Regions from separate parts of the Undibacterium sp. Di27W genome, predicted to be linked through region 2. Evidence: predicted binding sites of a transcription regulator. Region 2 holds the regulator's gene; the other holds the start of a gene.

Region 1 (11,730 bases), 280 kb from region 2:
TAACATTCATGCCTATTACACTGGTTGGACCAGGATGGCGTCTGTCCCTTACACCCTGGCCGTCGGACTGGCGATCAGTACAGATGGTGGCAGCAACTTTGCCAAACTGGGCCAGGGCCCCGTTCTGGGATTAAGCCTGAAAGAAGCCTATTTTGTCACCGGCCCCAGTGTCTTGAAAGTCGGTGATGCATGGTATATGTGGTATCTGAGCGGTAAAAAATGGTTATTTGCAGAAGGAAAGCATGAACCCGTTTACCAGGTAGCCCTGGCAACTTCCTCAGATGGTATCAACTGGCAGCATGATGGCCAGCCAGTGGTTCCACGCCTCAGTGAAGATGAATGCCAGGATATTTTTTCGCCCTTTTTCCTGAATGGCAAATGGCATGCCGTTTTCGCCTGGCGTCACCCCTCCACTTCGGGTGGCGCGTACCGCATTGGTTATGCCTCATCGAGCGATCTGAAAACCTGGATAAGAGACGATGCACAAGCCGGCATATCCACCTCGGACAGCGGCTGGGATGCACAAATGATTTGCTACCCGAACATCAAGGAAATTGATGGTCGCATTTTCATGTTCTATTGCGGCAATTCCTTTGGCAAGGAAGGCTTTGGTGTTGCAGAACTGATTTCGGAAGAGGAACAATGACTATCGTTGAGCAATTGCTGGATGAACCAAATCAGCAAAGAATATTACTGGCCCAGTTGAAAACCAGCAGCAAACCCATCATCATCTATGGCGCAGGTGTCTACGCCTATGTATTGAAACGTTTTCTGGAACTGAATGGCATCAAAATCCAGGCGGCAATGGTGGACGCAGAATATCTGGCGCAACAGGCATTTACCGATCTACCCGTTGTCAGCACTGAGGATTACACAGCTCAATTAGGAGACTGCCACGTCATTATCGGCATCACCAATTACCCCCCCATGCTTGAAAAACTCAGGCGACTCGGTGCCAGTGATGTCCACGTCATTGATATCCCTGACTATTTGAACATGCCTCACGCTTTCATGGAAAGGCAATTTCTCATACAAAATAGCAGTAATTTTGATCAGGCATATGGTTTGTTTGAAGATGAATTATCCCGGCAAACCTATGTCGCAGCGATCAACACCAAGCTAAGTGAAAATCTGGCTCATATTGCACCCTGTGTCAGGCTGGATAATCTTTATTTCCCCAGCTCGGAATTTTCACCTGGCGATCATGAAAGCTTTCTCGATGTAGGTGGATTCACCGGTGACACCATCAAGGAATTTCAGCAGATCAAACATGGCGCTTACGACAAAATCATATCGCTGGAACCGGGTGACAAGAATTTCCAGGAATTACAACAGACTGTAGCAGACCTGAATATTCCCAGAGTCATGGCCATTAAGGTCGGTGCCTGGCATGAGAAAACCGTATTGCGCTTCACTACGAAAGCCATGCACATCGACAATGAGATCAGTGAGACTGGAACTAGCGAAATCCAGGTAGACACGATAGATGCGATATTGCAGCAATCAGGCAGCGCTGTCAGCCTCATCAAACTCGATATTAATGGTGCAGAATACAATGCCTTGAGCGGCGCACGCCTGAGCATTAATAAGTACAGGCCAAATATCGTCGTCCGGTTACACAAGAAAGAAGATTTTTACCGCCTGCCCATCTTGCTCAAGGAGATTGCGCCTGACATGAAACTATATCTGCGGCAGCGCAATTACATGTCCATGATGTTGATCATGTATGGGATTTTTGATCTACATCAGTAATCTGGCTAATCCAAAGCCATGGCGGCCAAATTCATTGCCGTTATACAGCATGTAAATCTGGCCCTGGCAGGCAAACACATGCGGGTAGCAAGTCATGCCCGAATCCCAGCCAGCATCAGATAAACCCAGACTCAGTTCATTATCATCCCGTTGCCAGTTCTGCAAATCTGTAGAGATGGCATGATCAATGCGATAAGAGCGTTCGCGATTATGACGAAAATCATTGGCCTCGCGATAACAAAAAAACATATGGAATACGCCAGCTATATTAATGACCGTTGGCAGTGCCTGGCATTCATCTGGACCTAGTCTGGATGCGATAATCTCTTGCCCATCATTCTTTTTCCAGTCTATGCCATCTGCAGAAATTGCATGGCCTATCTTGTACACCCTGTCATGCTCGGCTTGCGCATCAAAATGCTGCCAGCCTTTGCCAAAGATATACCACATATGAAAACGTCCGTCATACACTTGCACAAAGGGGTCGGCAATCAGGCAGGGTTCATGCAATGAAGCTGATAATACCGGGCCATCCCCCAGGCGCTGGAAGGTCTTGCCCTCATCATGACTAAGCGCTATACCTATGGCGCTATCTACCGGGACGGAACTACGCCGGTTGACACCACCTATATAGCCGTAGATCTGACCAGCATGACGCATGACATTCAAAGGGAAAATACCATGTTCGTCAAAACAGCCAGGCTTTCCCAATGAAATCACTTCGTGCCTGGAAACTGCAAGAATGTCCTTGAAATTCAATGCCATATCCACGTAGGCGATATGGCTCAGGTATTTGCCATTGCTGGCATCCAGGCTGCGTGTAGAAAAATAAATGCGGGCAAAAGTGTCAAACAATAGCACTTGCGGTGCTTGCGCAAATGACTGGCAGTCATTTGGCAGTTGATGCCCGGCAGGATCAAAAATTTGCCCCAGTTTTTCCCATTTCATCATGCAATCGCAGCTTTCATAGCAAGGTGTAGCCGTTTTTCAGGTAATCACTGATGTCATCGTCAGAATTGAACATCATGAGATCTATGATAGACAACCAGGGCACGAATTCTGCGCCAAATTGCTTATATATGCGTAATTCTGACTGAATAAAATGCAAGGCAATATTGCAAGATGAAAAATCCTCTCTGGAATACAAATCCTGCCCACCAATCGCATTGACGTAGTCGCTTGCGCCAAGCACCTGGCATATCGCCAGCACTTTGTCCTGGCCCTTTAATTCATGATCGATAGCCAGGCTGGAGGAAATGATGATATTTGTCGAGATATTCAGGTAAGCGCAAATTTTCACGACTGATTGATGTAAAAATTCAAATAAATTGCGCTCTGGATTATTCAATATCGATTCCAGCAAGGGATAAACCTGGGCAAAGTAAGGCGCATGCAAATAAGCAGCCCTGATTTGATTCAGCATTTTTTTTGCATCGAAACTATCCGCTAGCGCACGCTCGACGACATCTAAAGAATCAGACGCATTTTTCAGGGGCAAGGAAATTAATTGATCCCTGCCCTCCTGCAAAATACGATTCCGGTTGATCCAGCCTTTTTTTGTGTATTTAATGTTATCGTAAATAACAAATACATCGACTGCCGAGATCAACTGAAAGTAAGCGATATAGGGGAAAAAATAGGGCTGCATGATTGCAGCCTTCTTCTGCACTGGTTCAGGCAGGTGCTCGGTGTTGTTATTGAAATTTGATAAACTTGTCGCCAGCATTTCTTTTTCCAGAATATTTTCTTCGCGTCGGCCACCTATATGCTATCGCTTCAAACCAGTCTCAATGAGCGATCAGATCAGCAATTCTTTCCACATCTGCCTCACTCAAATCTGGATAGATAGGCAGGCAAATCACCTTGCTGGCAATTTCTCTGGCGACGGGCAGATTCTGATGTGAAGCTGAAGGCAGGCCGCGATACATGGGGAAATCACTGATCAATGGATAGAAATAGCGGCGAGCATAAATCTCATGTTCACGCAGTTTCTGGAACAAGGCATCGCGCGACATGACATAATCAGCTTCCACCAGGATAGGGAAATAGGAGTGATTGGGCTTGCTGTCGGCAATATCGCTGACGCAAGTGATGCCAGTGACATTTTCCAGTCTGAAGCGATACTGTGTAGCGATTTTCTGGCGTGCGTCCAGCACAGCATCTATGCCCTTGAGTTGCAGCAAACCCAGGGCAGCATTGAATTCACTCATTTTTCCATTGATGCCCGGTGCAACTACAGTCACTTCATCAACAAATCCGAAGTTTTTGAGATGATCTATATGCTGTTTGGTTTTGGCATCAGGGCAGACAATTGCGCCCCCCTCAAAAGTATTGAAAACCTTGGTCGCATGGAAACTCAATATGGACAAATCACCAAAATTAAGCAAGCTATTGCCATGGTATTGCACGCCAAAGGCATGCGCAGCATCGTAGATCAGCTTTAGTCCATAATTGTCAGCGATTTTTTGTATACGGTCGACATCACAAGGCCGGCCATAGCAATGCACGGGCATGATGGCTGAGGTTTGTGGTGTGATGGCCGCTTCGATTTTATCTGCATCCAGATTGAAGGTGACGGGATCAATGTCAACAAATACTGGTTTGATACCATTCCATAAAAGCGAATGTGCAGTCGCGACAAAAGAATATGGGGTGGTAATCACCTCACCATTGATACGCAAGGATTGCAGAGCCGTGATCAAGGCGATGGTGGCATTGGCAAACAAGCAAAGATGCTTAACCCCCAGGTATTCGCACAGTGCCTGCTCCAGCTCATGATGAAATGGACCGCTATTCGTCAAAATTTTATTCGCCCAGATCTTTTCCAGATAAGGCATGAACTCTTCCAGAGGCGGCAGCACTGGCTGAGTGACATAGATAGATGAATTGCCGTCCGCTTTTTTCATATTCTTTTCCAGGAGGATGCATCAGAACCACATTACACTTTTAATTCATTCTTACGAATTTGAAACTTTAAGTTGAAACTTATCTATGGAGAATGCTTCAGGCCCTCTGCCATCACACCAGATACTCCACATTTTTCGCATAGCCAGATTCAATGCATCAGCAATTAATTCTGGCTTGCATTTGATGGAGTTTTCACAAATGGATCTCAAAGTCATCCTGACTTCAGACAATCTTTCCAGATTGTCACACCAGTATTTACCTCTTACAACAAAATCATCAAGGTCACGCGCCAGAAAATCTTGCATGCCGACCTGTCCCAAAATTGCTGCCGCACTTCTGGATGCAAGCAAGCTTCCATCGATCGATAAAGTTGGTACGCCCATCCACAGGCCATGATGTGTCGTTGTACCACCATTAAATGGAAATGAATCCAGGCAAATATCTATCTTATTATAGAGAGCCAGATAATCTTCTACCTTGGTTCTCCCATAATAACTGATGCGCTCGGGAGATATCCCATTTGCAGCAAAAGTCGCAGCCAGCGTTGACTTATCAAAACCAGACGGCATGGCGCCCATCAAAATTCTTGAATCCTTGACCTCATTCAATAATTGCGACCATGCTCGTATGGTCACTGCATTGACTTTACTCAAGCGGTTGAAGCTGCCGAAATTGATATAGCCCTTGCTTAATACTGGCAATGCTTCTACTGCCGGTGCCAATGGGCTGGGCAAAAATGGGGCGGCACAAGGCAAACTGGCAATTTTCTCAGTAAATAAATGATCAAATTGTCCTCGTGGCAAATAAAACGGGTCGCCAATAAAATAATCCATGGCTTGCAAACCCGTTGTTCCTGGATAACCGATCCAGCTGAACTGTATGGGAGCAGGCTTATGAGCAAACACCATGAGCCGGTTTTTTGCGGTATGCCCCGACAGATCGCAGAGAATGTCTACCTGATCTGTCAAAATTTGCTGAACTACCTCCGCGTCGTCGCTCCCATTAATTTTTCGCCAATGCTTGAAATAAGTACGGATTTCAGCCGTGACTTCGTCTTCTAATTTATTGTTATCGTAGGCATACAATTCAAGCGTAGTGATACGTGACAAAGAATCAAGCACAGGAATCGCAAACGTTGCCACTGCGTGATTATGAAAATCACCGGACACAAAGCCAATCCGCAAAACACGGTCTTTTACTTTGCTATTCTGATGTATGGGCCAGTGCGTAATTAAAGGCAGCTCATATCTTGCACTGTAATTCAAATGTTCTTGAAACAGCTCCTGGGAATCCAGTTTTCCGGTCTCACTTAAACAAAACAAGAGGCAGGTATTTGCCTCGGTTTCATTCTTTCCAAATTGGATAGCGCGGCGAAAATGTTGCTCTGCCATGTCAATATCAGAATCCAGGGAAATGCATATCTGCCCCAGGCAACGGTGAGCATTGCTTAATTTCGCATCGTTTTCCAGCGCCTTTTCAAAATAAAGCCGTGCTGTAATGAAGTCTTTTTTATCCAGATAAATAATCCCTATATTGTTATAGACCTCGGCTAATTTAGGATTTAACTCTATAGCGCGCTGCAAGTAAGGCAAGGCTTCATCATCCCTGTCCATCAATGACAAGACTGATCCAAGCGCATGATGTGCCTCAGCCATGGCAGGAAATTTTTCCAGGGCTTGCTGCGCTAATTTCAAGGCTTGGGGGAGCATTTTTCTTTCCCTTAATATCCCCACCAAATTGAAACTGGCAACGGCAAAATCCGGCGCCAGCGTCAATAGCTGGCGCAGACAAGCTTCTGCTTCTGGCAATTTACCTGTAGCTCTCAGCAGATTTGCCAGATTATTGTAAGCGGCCAGCATCTTATTATCGAGATCCAGGGCTTTCCTGTAATGCGCCTCCGCAATATCCAGTTTCTTGTTTTTTACAGACACCAGTGCATAGTTAAAGTGGGCCACTGCATCATCTGGCAATAATTCGAGAGATTTCCACATGGCTTGTGCTGCCTCTTCCAGGCGAACTGAGTTCAACAGAACCAGACCTAAAAATCGCCATGCTATGCCATTGCGGGCATTTTTCTGTATCAGTTTGCGCGCAAGCCGCTCTACTTCCTTGAAATTGGCTTGTTCATACAATAAAGATAATTTATTTAGCTCTGTTGCGCTACCCACAATATGCTTTGCTGAACTCGCTTTGGCAGGCACCGGATTTTCAGTTGCTGTCAATTCAGATTCGGGCTGCACATTGTCAGACTCAGTCATCTGGCTGCTTTGAAAGACTGAAGCACGCAAGTCCATCGCCTGGCGTACTATTTCTGCATCGCCAAGTAAATTTAGTACTTCTATGTATATATCCCAATACTCTGCGCGCTGTGGGTCGCCCTGAATTGCGGTTTCAAGGTAGATCAATGATTCATCAGCCGAACCTGAGGAAGCCAGCAACTTGCCCAATTCATAATTTGCATCGGGCCGCTCCGGGACATTTTTTAAAATTAATTTGTAATGCGCTATCGCATGTGACAGGTTTCCGGCTGCATTTGCCGCTTGCGCCAGTTGCAATAACTGCTGGATGGCCTGTTCAAGCGCCTCGCCCGCTGTCATTTCGGCATTTTTTTCATCCAGGCTGGCGGGAGAAACATGTTGACTCATAGCAAAACCTTAATAAAAAGGGCCGGGCGCTGCGCCCTGCTAATAATGATTGTCTTAAAAAAGAGGACTTTTCACGGTCGACAATAGCAAAAAAATGTTAACTTAAAGCCGAAAATAAACCTATAAATGGTCTCAAGTATTTTGAAATGCTGTCGTTTAGCGGAACATTGAGAGCAACTTTACCCCGAAAATAAAATATTTACTTTGAGCAACCCATTAAACTTTTGAAATAAGCGTCCGATACCTGATTGCAACGGCGGTCCAATATCCTGGTAAAACAGACCAAAGTTTAAGGCCACCGGCCATATTTACATAACTTGGGTAAGGAGAACTAACATGGCTTCATTTATTAATACCAATATTGCGTCTTTGAATGCACAACGCAATCTGACTACTTCACAGTCTTCCCTGAACACTTCTTTGCAACGCCTGTCTTCTGGTCTGCGCATCAATAGTGCAAAAGACGATGCTGCGGGTTTGGCGATTTCTGAACGTTTGACTTCTCAGATCGGCGGCTTGAATCAAGCTGTTCGTAATGCGAATGACGGTATCTCTCTGGCGCAAACCGCTGAGGGTGATTTGACACAAATCGGCTCCAACTTGCAACGTATCCGTGATCTGGCAGTACAAGCAGCCAACGGCTCCAATAGTGCCAGTGACCGTGCCGCTCTGAACAACGAAGCTTCACAACTGATCTCTGAGATCAACCGTGTTGCCAGCTCTTCCAACTTTAACGGCGTTAATCTGCTGGACGGTAGCTTCACAGCACAAACTTTCCAAGTTGGCGCAAATGCAACATCGAACGATCAAATTTCCATCTCTTCCATCGCCAGTGCCAAGTCTTCCAGCCTGGGTGTTGGTGCTAGCTCCAGCTACTCCACTAGTGTTTCTGGCGGTGTAAATGGTGTAGGCGGCTTCCAGTCTGGTGACCTGGTCATCAATGGCTTCAATATTGGCGCGACCACCAGTGACGGCGTATCTTATGCAGACAGCAAAGGTAGCGCGATTGCCAAAGCAGCAGCCATCAATGCTGCGAATGGCACCACTGGTGTAACAGCCACTGCTCAGGCAACCACAACCAGCGGTACTGCTGCAACTGGCTTTGCCACAGCAATCGCCTCTGGCGACGTCTTGATCAACGGTGTTGACATTGGTGCCCTGGCAGCTGCTGGTAGTGCCGCTGAACGTGGTGCTCAAGTGACTGCCGCCATCAATGCAAAAAGCTCTCAAACAGGCGTTACTGCTTCGTTTGACTCCACCACTGGCGCTGTTGCCCTGAATGCTGCTGATGGCAGAAACATCACTGTATCCAAAACAGATGCTTCTTCCGGCTTGGCAGCAACAGTAACTGGTCTGGGTAGCGCTACTACTGGTGCAGCAACAGCGATCGGTACTGCAGCTGCAACAACAACTACTGCTGGTACGGTCAAGCTGTCATCCAGCAGCTCTGCCGGTATCGTTTTGGCAAATGGTGGCGCAGGTGTGGCAACAACAGGTGCGACCATTACTGGTACTAACTCCAACATCGCTGCTGGCGACATCCAGATCAATGGCGTCGATATCGGTGCGATCACTGGTGGTGCTACTGCGACCTTGCAAGGCGATGCGATCCGCGATGCGATCAACCAAAAAACCAGGCAAACTGGTGTTACTGCAGCCAATGTCGCAGGCGTGATTACGTTGACAAGTTCACAAAATGCGGGCTATACCTTCACAACTAAAGGTACAGCAACTGCAGCGAACAGTGGCTTCACAGTAGGTACTACTACCGTAGCAGGTGCTGGTGCTACTGCCGCAGGCTTGACTGCAGGTGCAACAGCAGCTACAGCAACAGTTGGTGCGGGCCTGTCATCACTCGACCTGACCACAGCATCTGGTGCAACATCTGCTCTGACAACGATCGATGCAGCTTTGGCTTCTGTCAATAGTTCACGTGCTTCTCTGGGTGCTTATCAAAACCGTTTCTCTTCAGCAGTCAACAGCTTGAATACGACTTCTGAAAACTTGACAGCTTCCCGTAGCCGTATCCGTGACGCTGACTTTGCTCAAGAAACAGCACAATTGACACGTGGCCAGGTATTGCAACAAGCTGGTACTGCAATCTTGGCTCAGGCGAACGCGTTGCCACAAGGTGTATTGGCTCTGCTGCGTGGCTAATCAATGAGACTAGATTAGTCTTTCATTGAAAATGAGTGGTCCCCTGGTCAAATTTATGATCAGGGGAATTTTACTTTAAGGAAACATCATGGACGTCCTATCGATTACCAGTTCATCGTCAGGAGCACCTGTTTCAGATAGAGTGAGCGGTACAGCCCCCATCCCTCAGATAGTGCAAAGCGCTGCGCCGCTGCAGACTGCCAACCCTGTGACAGCTACTGGCCAGAGTCCGAAGCCAGCCTCAGCCGACGATGTCAACAAGGCGGTTGCGGAAATCAACAAGTCTCTTCAATTGAGTTCACAAAATCTGGAATTTAGCGTAGACAACGATGCTAAAGAAGTCGTGGTCAAGATCGTTGACCAGCAAACCAAACAAGTCATCAGGCAAATTCCTACCCAAGAAGCATTAGAGATTGCAAAGTCTCTGGATAAATTGCAAGGTTTACTGATAAAACAGACTGCCTAAGATGAAATTTATGTCTATATTGAAAACAAGCAGGTAAATTCCCTTCTAAAGTCTGATTTACCCTTGCCGTTAATAAAGTAAAGTACTTCCAACAAAAGGGGAATCACGTGGCAGGAATTCAATCAACAGGCATCGGTTCAAATCTTAATGTGAACGACATCGTCTCCAAGCTGATGCAGGTGGAGAGCCAGCCATTGACGACGTTGGCAAAGAAAGAAGCGAGCTACCAGGCCAAACTATCCGCTTACGGAACCTTGAACGGTGCCGTTAGTGCATTCCAAAATGCACTAACATCACTGAACAACCCCACTACCTTTCAATCATTGAATGCCAGTGCTGGCGACTCCACCATTGCATTTGCGACTGCCAATAGTGCAGCAACTGCCGGTAGCTATAGTGTTGCCGTAAGCAAATTGGCTCAAGCGCAAGGGATATCCAGCGTTGGTCAAGCCAGCTCTACCAACGCTATTGGCGCAGGAACAGAAACCACCATCAGTTTTGCTTTTGGCACAATTACCGGAACTGCCGTTGCAGGCACTTATCCCGGCGGAACCACATTCGCGCAAGATGCGAATCAAACCGTAGGCACAGTCAAGATCAATAGCAGTAATAATTCCCTGCAAGGGATACGTGACGCTATCAATGCCGCCAATGTGGGTGTTTCCGCATCCATAGTCGGTGATGGCAGTGCCACCCCTTACCATCTGGTATTAAATTCAAGCAAAACCGGGGCTGCATCCAGCCTGAAAATCACTTCTTCTGGTGAAGATGCCGCTGTCACCTCTTTGTTGGCTTATGATCCAACTGGCACTCAAAATTTTACTGAAGTCAGTACAGCGCAAAACGCTAGCCTGACAGTAAATGGTATCGCCATTTCCAGCGCTTCCAATACAGTAACGGGTGCTATTCAGGGTGTTTCACTGACGGTATCCAAAGTAGGTACCACCTCTATTTCTGTTTCACCGAACACAACAGGCATCACGGCGGGCGTGAATAGTTTTGTCAAAGCTTACAATGACCTCAATACAACGATAAAAAGCCTGACTGCCTATGATCCCAATACCAATAAAGCAGGTTTATTATTAGGTGACTCAACAACACAAAGCGTGCAAAACCAGATCAGGAAAACTTTGTCCTCGTCTGTCAATGGTTTGGGTGGTGGCTTGACGACTTTATCACAGATAGGGGTCAGCTTTCAGAAGGACGGCTCCATTTCACTGGATGCCTCCAAGTTATCCACTGCTCTGGCGACTAAATTTAGCGATGTCGGCGGCTTGTTTGCCTCATTAGGCTCAGCTACCGATAGTCTGGCCAGCATTACCGGTTCATCTTCTGCCACCAAAGCTGGCAGTTATGATCTGGCCATTACTCAAATCGCCACCAAATCCAGCCTGACTGGCGATCTGACCCTGCCCGTCTCCACCACCATAGACCCCAGCACTAAAATTAGCGTCACCCTGGATGGTGTGACTGCGGATGTCAGCCTCGCAGCTGGCAGCTATAGCTCTGCAGACCTGGCAACGCTGATACAATCGTCTATCAATAGCACCTCAGCCTTTACGGCTGTAGGCGCAACTGCAAAAGCAAGCATAGTCGGTGGCGCACTGGTTTTGGAGTCCAATAAATATGGCTCCACCTCTGCCATCAATATCGCTGACAAAACCGGCACTGGCGTTGCGTCGCTGACTGGTACGGTAACTACAGGAAGTGCGGGCAAAGATGTGGCCGGTACTTTGAATGGCATTGCAGGCACTGGCAATGGACAGACACTGACTGGCGCAGCAGGCAGCACCGCCGAAGGAC
Region 2 (11,730 bases):
AGTGCCAAAGCGCTGACGCCGAATTTCTCGCGCATGAATCCTATATCCGGCCTGGGCAACATGATTTCTACCCGCGCAGGCGTGGAATTGATCAAGGCCATTATTAAAACCATCCTGGTGGGTACGGTAGCCTGGATAGTCATTATGGGGCAAAAGAATGCCATCTTTGCCTTGCCGCTGGAGTCGCTGAAATCTGGCCCGGCTCACGTTGGTCACATGATGGGCGTATGTTTTCTGGCCATCGTTGGTTCACTGGCAGTGATAGCCGCCGTCGACGCCCCTTACCAGATGTGGCAATACGCTGAAAAACTGAAGATGACGCATCAGGAAGTGGTGCAGGAATCCAAAGAAGCGAATGGTAATCCGCAAATCAAGGCAAAAATTCGTGCCCAGCAGCGTGAAATGGCACGTCGCCGCATGATGTCTGAAATCCCGACCGCCGATGTTGTCGTCACCAACCCGACCCACTTTGCCGTTGCCTTGAAATACACCGAAGGTGGCAATGGCGCACCTAAAGTGGTTGCCAAGGGTGCAGATGCTGTCGCTGCCAAGATACGTGAATTGGCGAAAGAACATAAAGTCCCCTTGCTCGAAGCTCCGCCACTGGCACGCGCGCTGTATAAGCATAGCGAGCTTGGTGATGAAATACCGGAAGCACTGTATGCCGCCGTGGCAGAAGTACTTGCCTATGTCTATCAGCTGCGTAGCTACAGCAAGGCAGGCGGTAATAAACCTGTAGTGCCAAATGACTTACCTGTACCACCAGAACTTGATCCAAATAATCCTGCAGGAGCACAAGCATGAATAGCCTTACCTTACCTGCCTGGATGAATGGCCTCAACGGCAGGGCGCTGGCGGCTCCTTTCCTCATCATCCTGATGCTGGCGATGATGATATTGCCCTTGCCAGCATTTATTCTGGATGTATTTTTCAGTTTCAATATCGCGATTGCGATTATCGTCTTGCTGACCAGTTTGTACACCATCAAGCCGCTGGATTTCATGGTGTTTCCAACTGTGCTGCTGGTCAGTACCATGCTGCGGCTGTCCTTGAACGTGGCCTCTACGCGCGTGGTCTTGACTGAGGGCCACACTGGCCCGGACGCTGCCGGTAAAGTGATTGAAGCCTTCGGCCATTTTTTGATTGGTGGTAATTACACCGTTGGTATCGTGGTCTTCGTGATTTTGACCATCATTAACTTTACCGTCGTCACCAAGGGTGCAGGCCGTATTGCCGAGGTGGGTGCACGTTTTGCCCTGGATGCGATGCCAGGCAAGCAAATGGCGATTGATGCCGATTTGAATGCAGGTCTGATTGCAGAGCAGGAAGCACGCCGTCGTCGTACCGAAGTCGCACAAGAAGCTGAATTCTATGGTGCCATGGACGGTGCCAGTAAATATGTACGTGGTGATGCAGTGGCGGGCATCATGGTGACCGTCATCAATATTGTCGGTGGCCTGGTAGTGGGTATGGTCCAGCATGATCTGGATTTTGCTACGGCCCTGAAAAACTATACGCTGCTGGCGATTGGTGATGGCCTGGTTGCGCAAATTCCTTCCCTGATTATCTCTACCGCAGCCGGTGTCGTGGTTTCGCGCGTCGCCAGCGATCAGGATATCAGCGGGCAGTTGATAGGGCAGTTGTTCGCCAAGCCCCAGGTCATGCTGATTACCGGCGGTATCATCGGCGGCATGGGCTTGATACCTGGCATGCCACATATTGCTTTTATCTTGCTGGCAGCGGTGCTTTGTGGTGGTGGCTATATGCTGACCAAGCGCAATGAGACAGCACCTGCCGCGGATGCCAAAGTGGAAACAGCACCTACTGCGGCTCCCCAGGAAATGGAAGAGGCAACCTGGCAAGACATTTTGCCTGTCGATACCCTGGGCCTGGAAGTCGGTTATCGCCTGATCCCGCTGGTGGATAAAAACCAGGGTGGTGAGCTCTTGCGCCGCATTAAAGGCATACGTAAAAAGTTTGCCCAGGAAGTTGGTTTCCTCTCGCCTCCCGTGCATATTCGCGACAATCTGGAATTGAAACCCTCGGCGTATCGGATTACGTTGAAAGGGGTGGAGGTCGGTGCTGGTGAAGCCTTGAGTGGGCAGTATCTGGCGATCAATCCTGGCATGGTCACGGGTAATCTGCCTGGTGCCGTGACCAATGATCCGGCTTTTGGCTTGCCAGCAGTATGGATAGAGGCGGCCATACGTGAGCAGGCACAAGCCATGGGCTACACCGTGGTGGACTCCGGTACCGTCATTGCTACCCATCTGAATCATCTGATCACCAGCCATGCTGCTGAATTGCTGGGCCGCCAGGAAGTGCAACTGCTCATGGATCACCTGGCCAAAGACATGCCAAAAATGGTGGAAGAACTGGTGCCAAAATCCATGCCCTTGTCGACGCTGCAGAAAGTCTTGCAGAACCTGCTCGTTGAGGGCGTGCATATCCGTGATATGCGCACCATCATAGAAACCTTGTCTGAACAAGCCATGCATACCCAGGATGCCAATGAGTTGACGGCGCAAGTCAGGATAGCCCTGGGCCGTGCCATCGTGCAGCAAATCTACCCAACCGGCAATGAGATGACGGTCATGACACTGGACAACCGCCTTGAACGCTTATTGATGCAGGCGCTGCAAACCAGTGGTGCAGATGGTTCAGGCATAGAGCCTGGGCTGGCTGACACCCTGGCCAGCCAAACCCAGGCTGCCGCTGAACATCAGGAACAAATGGGTTTGACACCTGTATTGCTGGTGCCAGCACCACTACGCGCCTTACTGTCGCGTTTCTTGCGCCGTAATTTACCGCAGTTGAAAGTCTTGTCACACGCAGAAGTACCCGAAACAAAAACAATTAGAGTCACCAGTCTGGTCGGAGGTCAATCATGAACGTCAGAAAATTTACCGCGAATACTTCTCGCGAAGCTTTGCGCATGTTGCGTGATGCTTTGGGGGCAGATGCCGTGATCCTGTCGAATCGCAATGTGGGCGGCAAGGTGGAGATTCTGGCGATGGCAGATGAAGCCATCAGTGCCATCGCACCAGATCATGGTGAACAGGCCTCTGTGCCTGAAGTGCCTCGCTTTGCACCACGTTTTCAAACTGAACAGTCCAGCTCTTTGCACAGGCCAGTGGAAAGAGCGCTGGAACGTCCTATCGACGTGCCAGTCTTCAAGCCACAAAAAAGCGCCAGCGTTTTCGGCAGCGAGATTGAAGCTCCAGTGAGCGCCAATGAGCTCAATGATGTCATGTCTGAAATTCGCTCCATGCGCAGCATGCTGGAATCGCAATTGGCAGAAATCTCCTGGACCCAGACTCAGAAACGCCATCCGCAAAAAGCAGAAATCCTGCGAGAATTGCTGGCCACCGGCTTTAGCGCCAGCCTGTCTCGCTATCTGGTCGAAAAACTGCCAGAAGCAGACAAGCCTGAAGATGGCCTGGAATGGATCAAGAATGTCCTGGTCCGCAATCTGTCGACCATTAATAATGAAAATGAAATGCTGGAAAAGGGAGGGGTGTATGCCCTGGTTGGTCCTACCGGCGTTGGCAAAACCACGACCACTGCAAAGCTGGCTGCGCGTTGCGTCATGCGTCATGGCCCATCCAAGCTGGCACTGATCACGACTGATGGCTATCGTATCGGCGGTTTTGAACAATTGCGTATCTACGGCAAAATCCTGGGCGTGATGGTGCATGCCGTCAAGGATGAGGCAGACTTGCGCATTGCCTTGTCCGAGCTCAAGAACAAACATACAGTATTGATCGATACTGTCGGTGTTAGCCAGCGCGATAAGATGGTCACCGAGCAGGTGGCAATGTTGTCTGGAACAGACACTCCGGTAAAACGTTTGTTATGCCTGAATGCGACATCGACGGGTGAAACTTTGAGCGAAGTGGTGCGTGCCTATCAGGGTAATGGACTGGCTGGTTGTATTTTTACCAAGCTCGATGAAGCAGCCACCATAGGTGGCGCACTTGATATTGCGATACGCCAAAAGCTCATGGTGTACTACGTGGCCAGTGGCCAGCGTGTGCCCGAAGATCTGCATATTGCCAACAAATTATATTTGATAGACCGTGCCTTCAAACTCAAGCGTGAGACGGCGGCTTTCCGCTATCTGGATGAAGAATTGCCACTGCTAATGGCGGGTGCTGCATCAGTTGCCAAGGTGGCTGGACGTAGAGGTCAGGAGGTGTCCCTTGGCTAGTTTTGATCAGGCAGAAGGCCTGCGCCGCATGCTGGCAGGACCAAAACCAAGAGTGTTTACTTTTTTATCCGCATTGAGAGAAGATGAGAAAAGTGGCATGCTGGTCAATCTTGGCGTGTCACTGGCACGCCAGGGTAGCCAGGTCCTGATGGTCGATGCGCGTGCCTCAGAAAACAGTATAGGTGCATGGTTGAATGCCCGGCATGATCAGACCTTATTGGATGTAGCGAGACAACAGCGTACAATGAAGGAAGCCGTCAAATTGGTAGCTTCTGGCTTGTCGGTGACGATGCTGGCCAGGCACGCCTGGTTGCCATCAGAAAGTGCGCGCCAGTTGTCCAGGGTTTTTGACACCGTGGCCAATAGTGCAGACCTGGTTATTGTTGATAGCGATATCAATCGTGACGACACTTTTCCACTGGCGACGCTGGATGACAGTGAGCTGGTGATACAGGTGTCGGCAGATCCCGACATGATCAAGGCAGCATATGGATTGATCAAACGGGTCAGCAACAGAGTGGGCAGGCGTGGTTATGGTATCTTGGTCTCAGGAGCATCGGACAAAGAGGCAAGATTGATTTATACAAATATGGCGCAGGCAGCCAGCCGGTATCTGGCGGTGCCATTGCATTATGTTGGTAATGTGCCGGAAGATGAACATGTAAGAAAGGCGGCGCATTTGGGACGTTCTGTGATTGATGCTTTCCCCAAGGCGCTTGCTTCATTGGCATTTTCACGGCTGGCCGAGCAGTTGGCAAAGACTGCGCGTTCCACATTATGTGTAGAAGGAGTACCTGAGCTGGGTGTCGGTCTTGGAATTTAATTAAAAATGTACACCGCTAGCGGAAAATCAGATAAAAACTTCCTTTTGAGGGAGCATGCGCCCCTGGTCAAGCGTCTTGCTTACCAGTTGAAGGCGCGCCTGCCTCCCAGCGTGGAGGTCGATGATCTCGTGCAGGCCGGTATGATAGGCCTGCTGGACGCCGTTAACCGTTACGAAGATACCCATGGCGCACAATTTGAAACCTATGCGGTGCAACGCATACGGGGTGCCATGCTGGATGAATTGCGTAGCAGTGACTGGTTGCCGCGGGGCGTGCGCCAGAATATGCGCAAGATAGAAAATGCCATGAATGTGTTGCAGCAAAAGCTGGGGCGGCCACCTCTGGAAACCGAGGTCGCCAAGTCACTCAAGCTGAGCCTGGAAGAATACCAGGACTTGCTGACGGACAGTGGCGGGCATCAACTCGTGTATTACGAAGACTTTCATGATTCCGATACCAAGGAACATTTTCTCGATCACTATTGCTCAGACTTGTCTGGCGACCCTTTGCAGGATTTGCTCAATGACGATTTCCGGGATGCCGTCATCGGTGCGATAGACAGCTTGCCCGAGCGAGAGAAATTGCTCATGGGTTTGTACTATGAGCAAGAGCTGAATCTGAAAGAAATTGGTGCCGTCATGGGCGTGTCTGAATCACGCATATCACAATTACATAGTCAGGCAGTCGCCAGGCTCAGGGCTTACTTAAGGGAGAAGGCGTGGACTGGGCTAGCATAGTTGGATTAATACTGGTGGTATTTGGCATCCTGTCCGGTCAATTGATTGAAGGAGGGCGCTTGTCATCGCTGGTGCAGCCAGCCGCATTTGTGATTGTCTTTGTTGGCACCCTGGGGGCAGTATTGCTGCAAAGTCGCCTCAATACGTTCAGGCGTGGTGTGCGCATGTTGCGCTGGGTAGTTTCGGAGCCGCCTGACAGCAGCAAAAAGAATGTTGAAGATGCCCTGATCTGGAGTGTGGTGGCACGACGCGAGGGCTTTCTTAGCCTGGAACGCTATATGAATGCCTCTTCCGATCCTTTCATCGGCAAGGGCTTGCGTCTGGTCATCGATGGCATAGACCCTATACGCTTGAAGGACATACTGGATGTCGATATATCTCTGTATGAAATGGAACAGCGCCAGGCCGCCAAGATCTGGGAAGCAGCGGGGGGCTATTCCCCCACCATAGGGATACTTGGTGCCGTCCTGGGTTTGATCCATGTGATGGAAAACCTCAGCGATCCTTCCAAACTGGGTGGCGGTATTGCGGTTGCCTTTGTTGCGACTATCTATGGCGTGGGCATGGCGAACTTACTGTTCTTGCCTGTCAGTAATAAACTCAAGGAAATCATAGGTCGTGAAGTGACACGTCGCGAAATGCTGTCTGATATCTTTTATAGCATCGCCCTCGGCGATAGCCCACGCGTGGTGGAAGAAAGACTGACCAATCACCGGAATTGAAGATATAAAAACTATCTATGGCGAGAAAAAAATACCATGAAGAGCCGGACAACCATGAGCGATGGCTGGTTTCTTATGCGGATTTTATTACTTTGCTGTTTGCCTTCTTTGTTGTCATGTATGCCATTTCCTCGCTAAATGAGGGTAAATACCGGGTGTTGTCGAATTCACTGACCGGGGCTTTTGGCAAGGTCATGACCATCAATCCCAAGCCGGTGGATGCGCCAAATGAACAAGTAATCAAACTTGATCCTCTGCCTTTGGTCAAGAATCGCAGCAGCGAGGGCTTGCGCAAGGAGCGTGCGCAAATGACCACCATGGCCAAGGATATCCTGACCGTACTTGAACCGCTGGTCAGGGAAGGTAAGGTCAGGGTGACCCAGACCAGTCGTGGCATTACAATAGAAATCAATGCCAGCCTCTTGTTTGCGCCGGGTGATGCGCGCTTGAATATTGATTCCATACAGGCACTAAGAGCGATTGCAGGCGTACTTAAAATCGATACCCATGCTATACAGGTAGAAGGATATACGGATAACCTGCCCATCAATAATCCCATCTTCCCTTCAAACTGGGAATTATCTGCGGTACGTGCCAGCACGGTGGCGCGTCTGCTGACCGAGAATGGCGTGGATGAAAACCGGGTAACCGCGGTGGGGCAGGGGGCAAAACTGCCAGTGAGTGACAATGACACGCCTGAAGGGCGAGCCAGAAACCGGCGCGTGTCGGTGACTATATTGGCAGTGTTGCCTGAACCTGTAGTGGAAGTGCCGATTGCACCTGCTGCCGCGGCAACATCATTGCCTGCGCCTGCTGCCCGGCCCGTAGTGACACCGGCACCCGATACCTCGCCAGATCCCTAGTGATAAAGAACTTGTTGGCGACGATCTTGAATGCGAGCGGGATCAAGGTTCATGTGTAATTCTTCAAGCGCCGACGCTCGCTACAGATCTGGGAAAATTGGGCTGGTCGAGAGACTTAATTGACCGCTTTGATGAGGCTTAAGTGGCAATATACCCCTTGCCTGGCACACTTTTGACAGTGGATTGGCCGTTCGGGCCATACATGGACCCGGCCTGATTGGTATTTTGCTGCAACAAGTTCAAAGTCGCCTGGTTTAGCGACAATCTGCGATTGATCAATAAGCCATTGGCACGATTGTCTTCTTTGGCTTGCGAGCTTAGTTGTAACAGCGCATCCCAATGCTGGGCGCTATTTTGCATATCTGCTGCTTGCAAATAGGCCTGCATGCCGTCGATATCGGCTTTGTAGCCTAATTCTTGCAAATAGGCATTGCGCTTTTTTTCAAGTTCCGTTATCTGGACTACAAGTTGTCCCTTGCTCTGGGTAAAATCATTGAGCTGGATCACGTCGCTTTCTATCAATGCGGCTTGCTCTTTTTTGAGCAAATCGGCAAGCGAAGACATCATGCTGACTTCTTCTTGCAGGCATAGTTCGATGGCGGTGTGTCCGGAACTTCTTGTGTTCATGTTAGCGTTTTCTGGCGTTGAGCAAATCTTTAACTGTTTCCAGAAGCCCATCAGCGACTTTTTCCGAGTTCACTTGAAAGCGCCCCTCGGAAATGGCCAGCTTGATTGCTTCCACCTTCTTCGTCTCAAACACGGCACTGCCAGCTTGCGTATTCTGCAAGGCTTGCAATTGTGTGGACAGAGTCGAAATCTGTACTTTCGAAGAATTCGCTGCGGGTACCGCGTTTTCCGCGGGTTTTTCCGTGCGAGCCTGTTGCGGGCTTACTGGTAGCCCCGCAGTCTTATTCAATGCGTCATCAATTTTCACAGCGATACCCTCTAGTGTGGGACTTACAAACATCTACATCCAGTTTATCGGCCGTGTAATTTTAAACTTTAACCTTACTGTAAAAAAATATTGCATCTGCTTAATGCCGTCAGCTTAAAACCTTGCTATTAGTAAACTATTTCTATGATGCCACCGTTTTTTGCGATGCCACTGACAGTCTGTCCCGAATTGGTTTTTGCCTTGGCAATTTGACCATCTGCTGCATTATTGAGCGCAATAGCATCAGTTGCTACCTGGAAACCAGGGCCGGAACTGATGACCCGCACGGATTGGCCTTGTTGCACCACGGCAGGGCTTTTCAAGGCATCCATGCGCATGACACTGCCAGACGGGATGGAAACCTGCATGCTTTTACCAATGGCCTGTTCTGGTGCAGTAATGACACCTGCAGGTAATTTTGAGATATCACCCTTGATCTTGCTCAAGTCAGCCAGACTGATAACTTGTCCCTGCACCAATGCATTTGCTGCAACATAATAATCAGCCGTGACTTGTACATTGGCTTGCAGATAGACCAGCCAGGGGGCGGGTGATGTGCAACGTATCGCCAGGGTGACCTTACCCCATGGTTTGCTTCCCGGCAACATATAAGGGCTGGGATTGTCGCAAGCCTGCAAATTGAGCCGTTTATCCACTTCACCCACAGTGACCTGGACTTCGCCGCTTTGACCCGATGCCTGGGTGGTCAAAAAATCCAGTGCTATCTGGCGTAACTGAGCTGGGTCCTGCGCTGTACCCACGACAGCGGCCTGGTTATAGCCTGTCGTGCCTGTCAGGCACAGGGTAATCAGTAACTTGCTGAGTTTTCTTGCGGCTTTCATCATGTTTCCTGATGGGTTTGTACTTCACTCCATTCTAGGATTCGCCAGCTTTTTTGAAAGCGTGAATAAGCGGGTATTTCCCTTTCTGCTTGCCTGATCAAACTTGTGCCTCGGCGAATATGATGCAAGGTATAGAAAACCCTTGAGTGCCTGATGGGCCAGGGCCTGGCGGCGGAGGAGATAAAGATGGTTGGCAAATTAGACGAATTTTTCCGGTTTCATGAGGCTGCATTGTCAGTTCGGGGGCAACGCCAGCAATTGCTGGCATCGAATATTGCCAATGCAGATACGCCAAATTACAAGGCCAAGGATATCAATTTTTCCAGTGCCCTGAGCAATGCTCTGGGGCAGAACCTGAATCAGTCGCCCACCACCTTGAATAAAACGTCCAGCCAGCACATCGATACTCCAGGTACGGTGGCTGGTGTAGCTGCGCAGTACCGGCCGACAGTGCAGGGCAGTATCGATGGAAATACCGTGGATATGGATGTGGAGCGTAATCAGTTTACGGATAATGCCCTGCGTTATGAGGCCAGCCTGACTTTGATCAATATGCAGATCAAGGGCATGTTGGCGGCGATACAGGGATAAATACTGAATTAAGCATAGGGATAATCATCATGTCGCTCTTTAATGTCTTCAATGTTGCCGGTTCAGCAATGAGTGCGCAGTCGCAGCGCTTGAACGTGGTAACCAGTAACCTGGCGAATGCCGATAGCGTCACCAGTTCAGACGGGACACCCTACAAGGCCAAGCAAGTGGTTTTCAGCGCCGTACCTGTTGCTGGCACCGCTGCTACTGCTGTGAAGGTAAATGAGGTTGTAGAAGATAGCGCACCACCTAAACTGATGTATGACCCCAAGCACCCGATGGCGGATGAAAAAGGCTATGTCGCCATGCCAAATGTGAATGTGGTGGAAGAAATGGTGAATATGATTTCAGCTTCTCGCTCTTACCAAAACAATGTCGAAGTCATGAATGCAGCAAAAACCATGTTGTTGAAAACCTTGACTTTAGGGCAATAATATTTTCTAGAAGGAAAAGATGATGGCTACCAGCAGCGTACAAAGTAATACTGTCGACCCAGCCTTGCTGGCGACCATGAATGCCAGTAAAACCGCGACATCCTCAACAGCGGATGCGCAAAATCGTTTCATGACCTTGCTGGTAACCCAGCTCAAGAATCAGGATCCTTTGAACCCTATGGATAACGCCCAGGTAACCAGTCAGATGGCGCAGTTATCGACGGTATCAGGTATAGACAAACTCAATGCCACGGTGACTGCCTTGAATGCCAGCTTCCAGACCGGGCAAAACCTGCAAGCTGCAAGCATGATAGGCCATGGCGTGATTGCGCCCGGCAGTACCATGACGATGACCGATGGTAAGGGTATTTACGGGGTGGAATTACCACAAGCGGCCAGCAATGTAGATGTGGTCATACGCGACAGTAATAACCTCGTTGTCAGGAAATTCAGTGCTGGTACATTGCCGCAAGGTGTCAACACCCTGACCTGGGACGGCAAGACTGATGCTGGTGCTGCAGCTGCCAATGGCGTCTATAAGGTGGAAATGACGGCGACTTCTGGCGATAAAAAACTCGATGCCACCAGTCTGGCATTTGGCGTGGTATCGAGCATCACCTCAGGCTCACAGGGCTTGAAACTCAGCCTGGCCAATGTGGGTGATGTCAGCATGAGTGATGTCAGGCAAATTTATTGATCCTTGGAGTAATCCTGTATCAAATCCTGTAGTAATCAAGCATTAATGAACTAGACAAAAGTAAGGGAGAAATATCATGGGTTTTCAACAAGGATTGAGTGGATTGAATGCGGCTTCCAAGTCACTGGATGTTATCGGTAACAATATCTCCAATGCCAGCACCGTGGGTTACAAACAAGGGCAAACACAGTTTGCTGACGTCTACGCCAACTCACTGAACGGTTCTTCTGCTGGTACGGTAGGTATTGGTACTAAAGTCGCCGCCGTGGTGCAGCAATTCACTCAGGGTAATATTTCGACGACGAATAATCCCCTTGATATCGCCATCAATGGCGGTGGCTTTTTCCGCATGTCGACCAATGGTGCAGTGACGTACACGCGCAATGGTCAGTTTCAGCTGGACAAGCAGGGCAATATAGTCAATGCGCAGGGTGCGCAATTAACTGGTTATGTGGCTAACGCGTCGGGGGTATTGTCCACCGGTGCAGCTTCCACCATCAATATCAATACATCTGATATAGCGCCAGCCCAGACTACCTTGATCAATGCCGTGATGAACCTGGATTCGCGCAAACTGGTGCCAGGTACACAGACCCCGGTTGCCATTCCACCTGTCATTACGCCGACTGTTTTCAGTGCGACTGATCCTACGACTTACAATAGTTCTACCTCGATAGCCGTGTTTGATAGCCTGGGTAATTCACATGTGGTCCAGTCTTTCTTTGTGAAAGTGGATAATTTGAATCCTGCCACACCACCTACTGCGCCAGCCACCATAGAATGGGATGTGTTTGCCACGGTAGACGGTGTCTTGATCGCAGGTACTGGTGCTACTACCAATTCCATAGGCCGCATAGGTTTTAATAACCTGGGCAA

The links. Region 2 encodes FliA, which starts transcription of late flagellar genes. Its sites were predicted from a motif close to CTAAAGTTTNNNNNNNNNNNGCCGNTA; they were not measured.
Region 1: a site for FliA is predicted at 7,521-7,547, ahead of ACO0LF_RS11630 (flagellin). Genes of this name have one in related genera too.

The regions. Positions count from the first base shown of each region.
Region 1 covers NZ_JBMPOS010000005.1:27,829-39,558, forward strand. The annotation lists gene ACO0LF_RS11600 (hypothetical protein) at 1-646, shown strand, start outside; gene ACO0LF_RS11605 (FkbM family methyltransferase) at 643-1,752, shown strand; gene ACO0LF_RS11610 (hypothetical protein) at 1,741-2,703, opposite strand; gene ACO0LF_RS11615 (WbqC family protein) at 2,717-3,478, opposite strand; gene ACO0LF_RS11620 (DegT/DnrJ/EryC1/StrS family aminotransferase) at 3,540-4,658, opposite strand; gene ACO0LF_RS11625 (tetratricopeptide repeat protein) at 4,710-7,304, opposite strand; gene ACO0LF_RS11630 (flagellin) at 7,641-9,461, shown strand; gene ACO0LF_RS11635 (flagellar protein FlaG) at 9,550-9,927, shown strand; gene fliD (flagellar filament capping protein FliD) at 10,035-11,730, shown strand, end outside.
Region 2 covers NZ_JBMPOS010000005.1:309,006-320,735, reverse strand. The annotation lists gene flhB (flagellar biosynthesis protein FlhB) at 1-804, shown strand, start outside; gene flhA (flagellar biosynthesis protein FlhA) at 801-2,891, shown strand; gene flhF (flagellar biosynthesis protein FlhF) at 2,888-4,210, shown strand; gene ACO0LF_RS13035 (MinD/ParA family ATP-binding protein) at 4,203-5,033, shown strand; gene ACO0LF_RS13030 (RNA polymerase sigma factor FliA) at 5,040-5,771, shown strand; gene ACO0LF_RS13025 (flagellar motor protein) at 5,753-6,493, shown strand; gene motD (flagellar motor protein MotD) at 6,511-7,356, shown strand; gene ACO0LF_RS13015 (flagella synthesis protein FlgN) at 7,495-7,983, opposite strand; gene flgM (flagellar biosynthesis anti-sigma factor FlgM) at 7,985-8,290, opposite strand; gene flgA (flagellar basal body P-ring formation chaperone FlgA) at 8,419-9,135, opposite strand; gene flgB (flagellar basal body rod protein FlgB) at 9,319-9,723, shown strand; gene flgC (flagellar basal body rod protein FlgC) at 9,753-10,157, shown strand; gene ACO0LF_RS12990 (flagellar hook assembly protein FlgD) at 10,177-10,854, shown strand; gene flgE (flagellar hook protein FlgE) at 10,931-11,730, shown strand, end outside.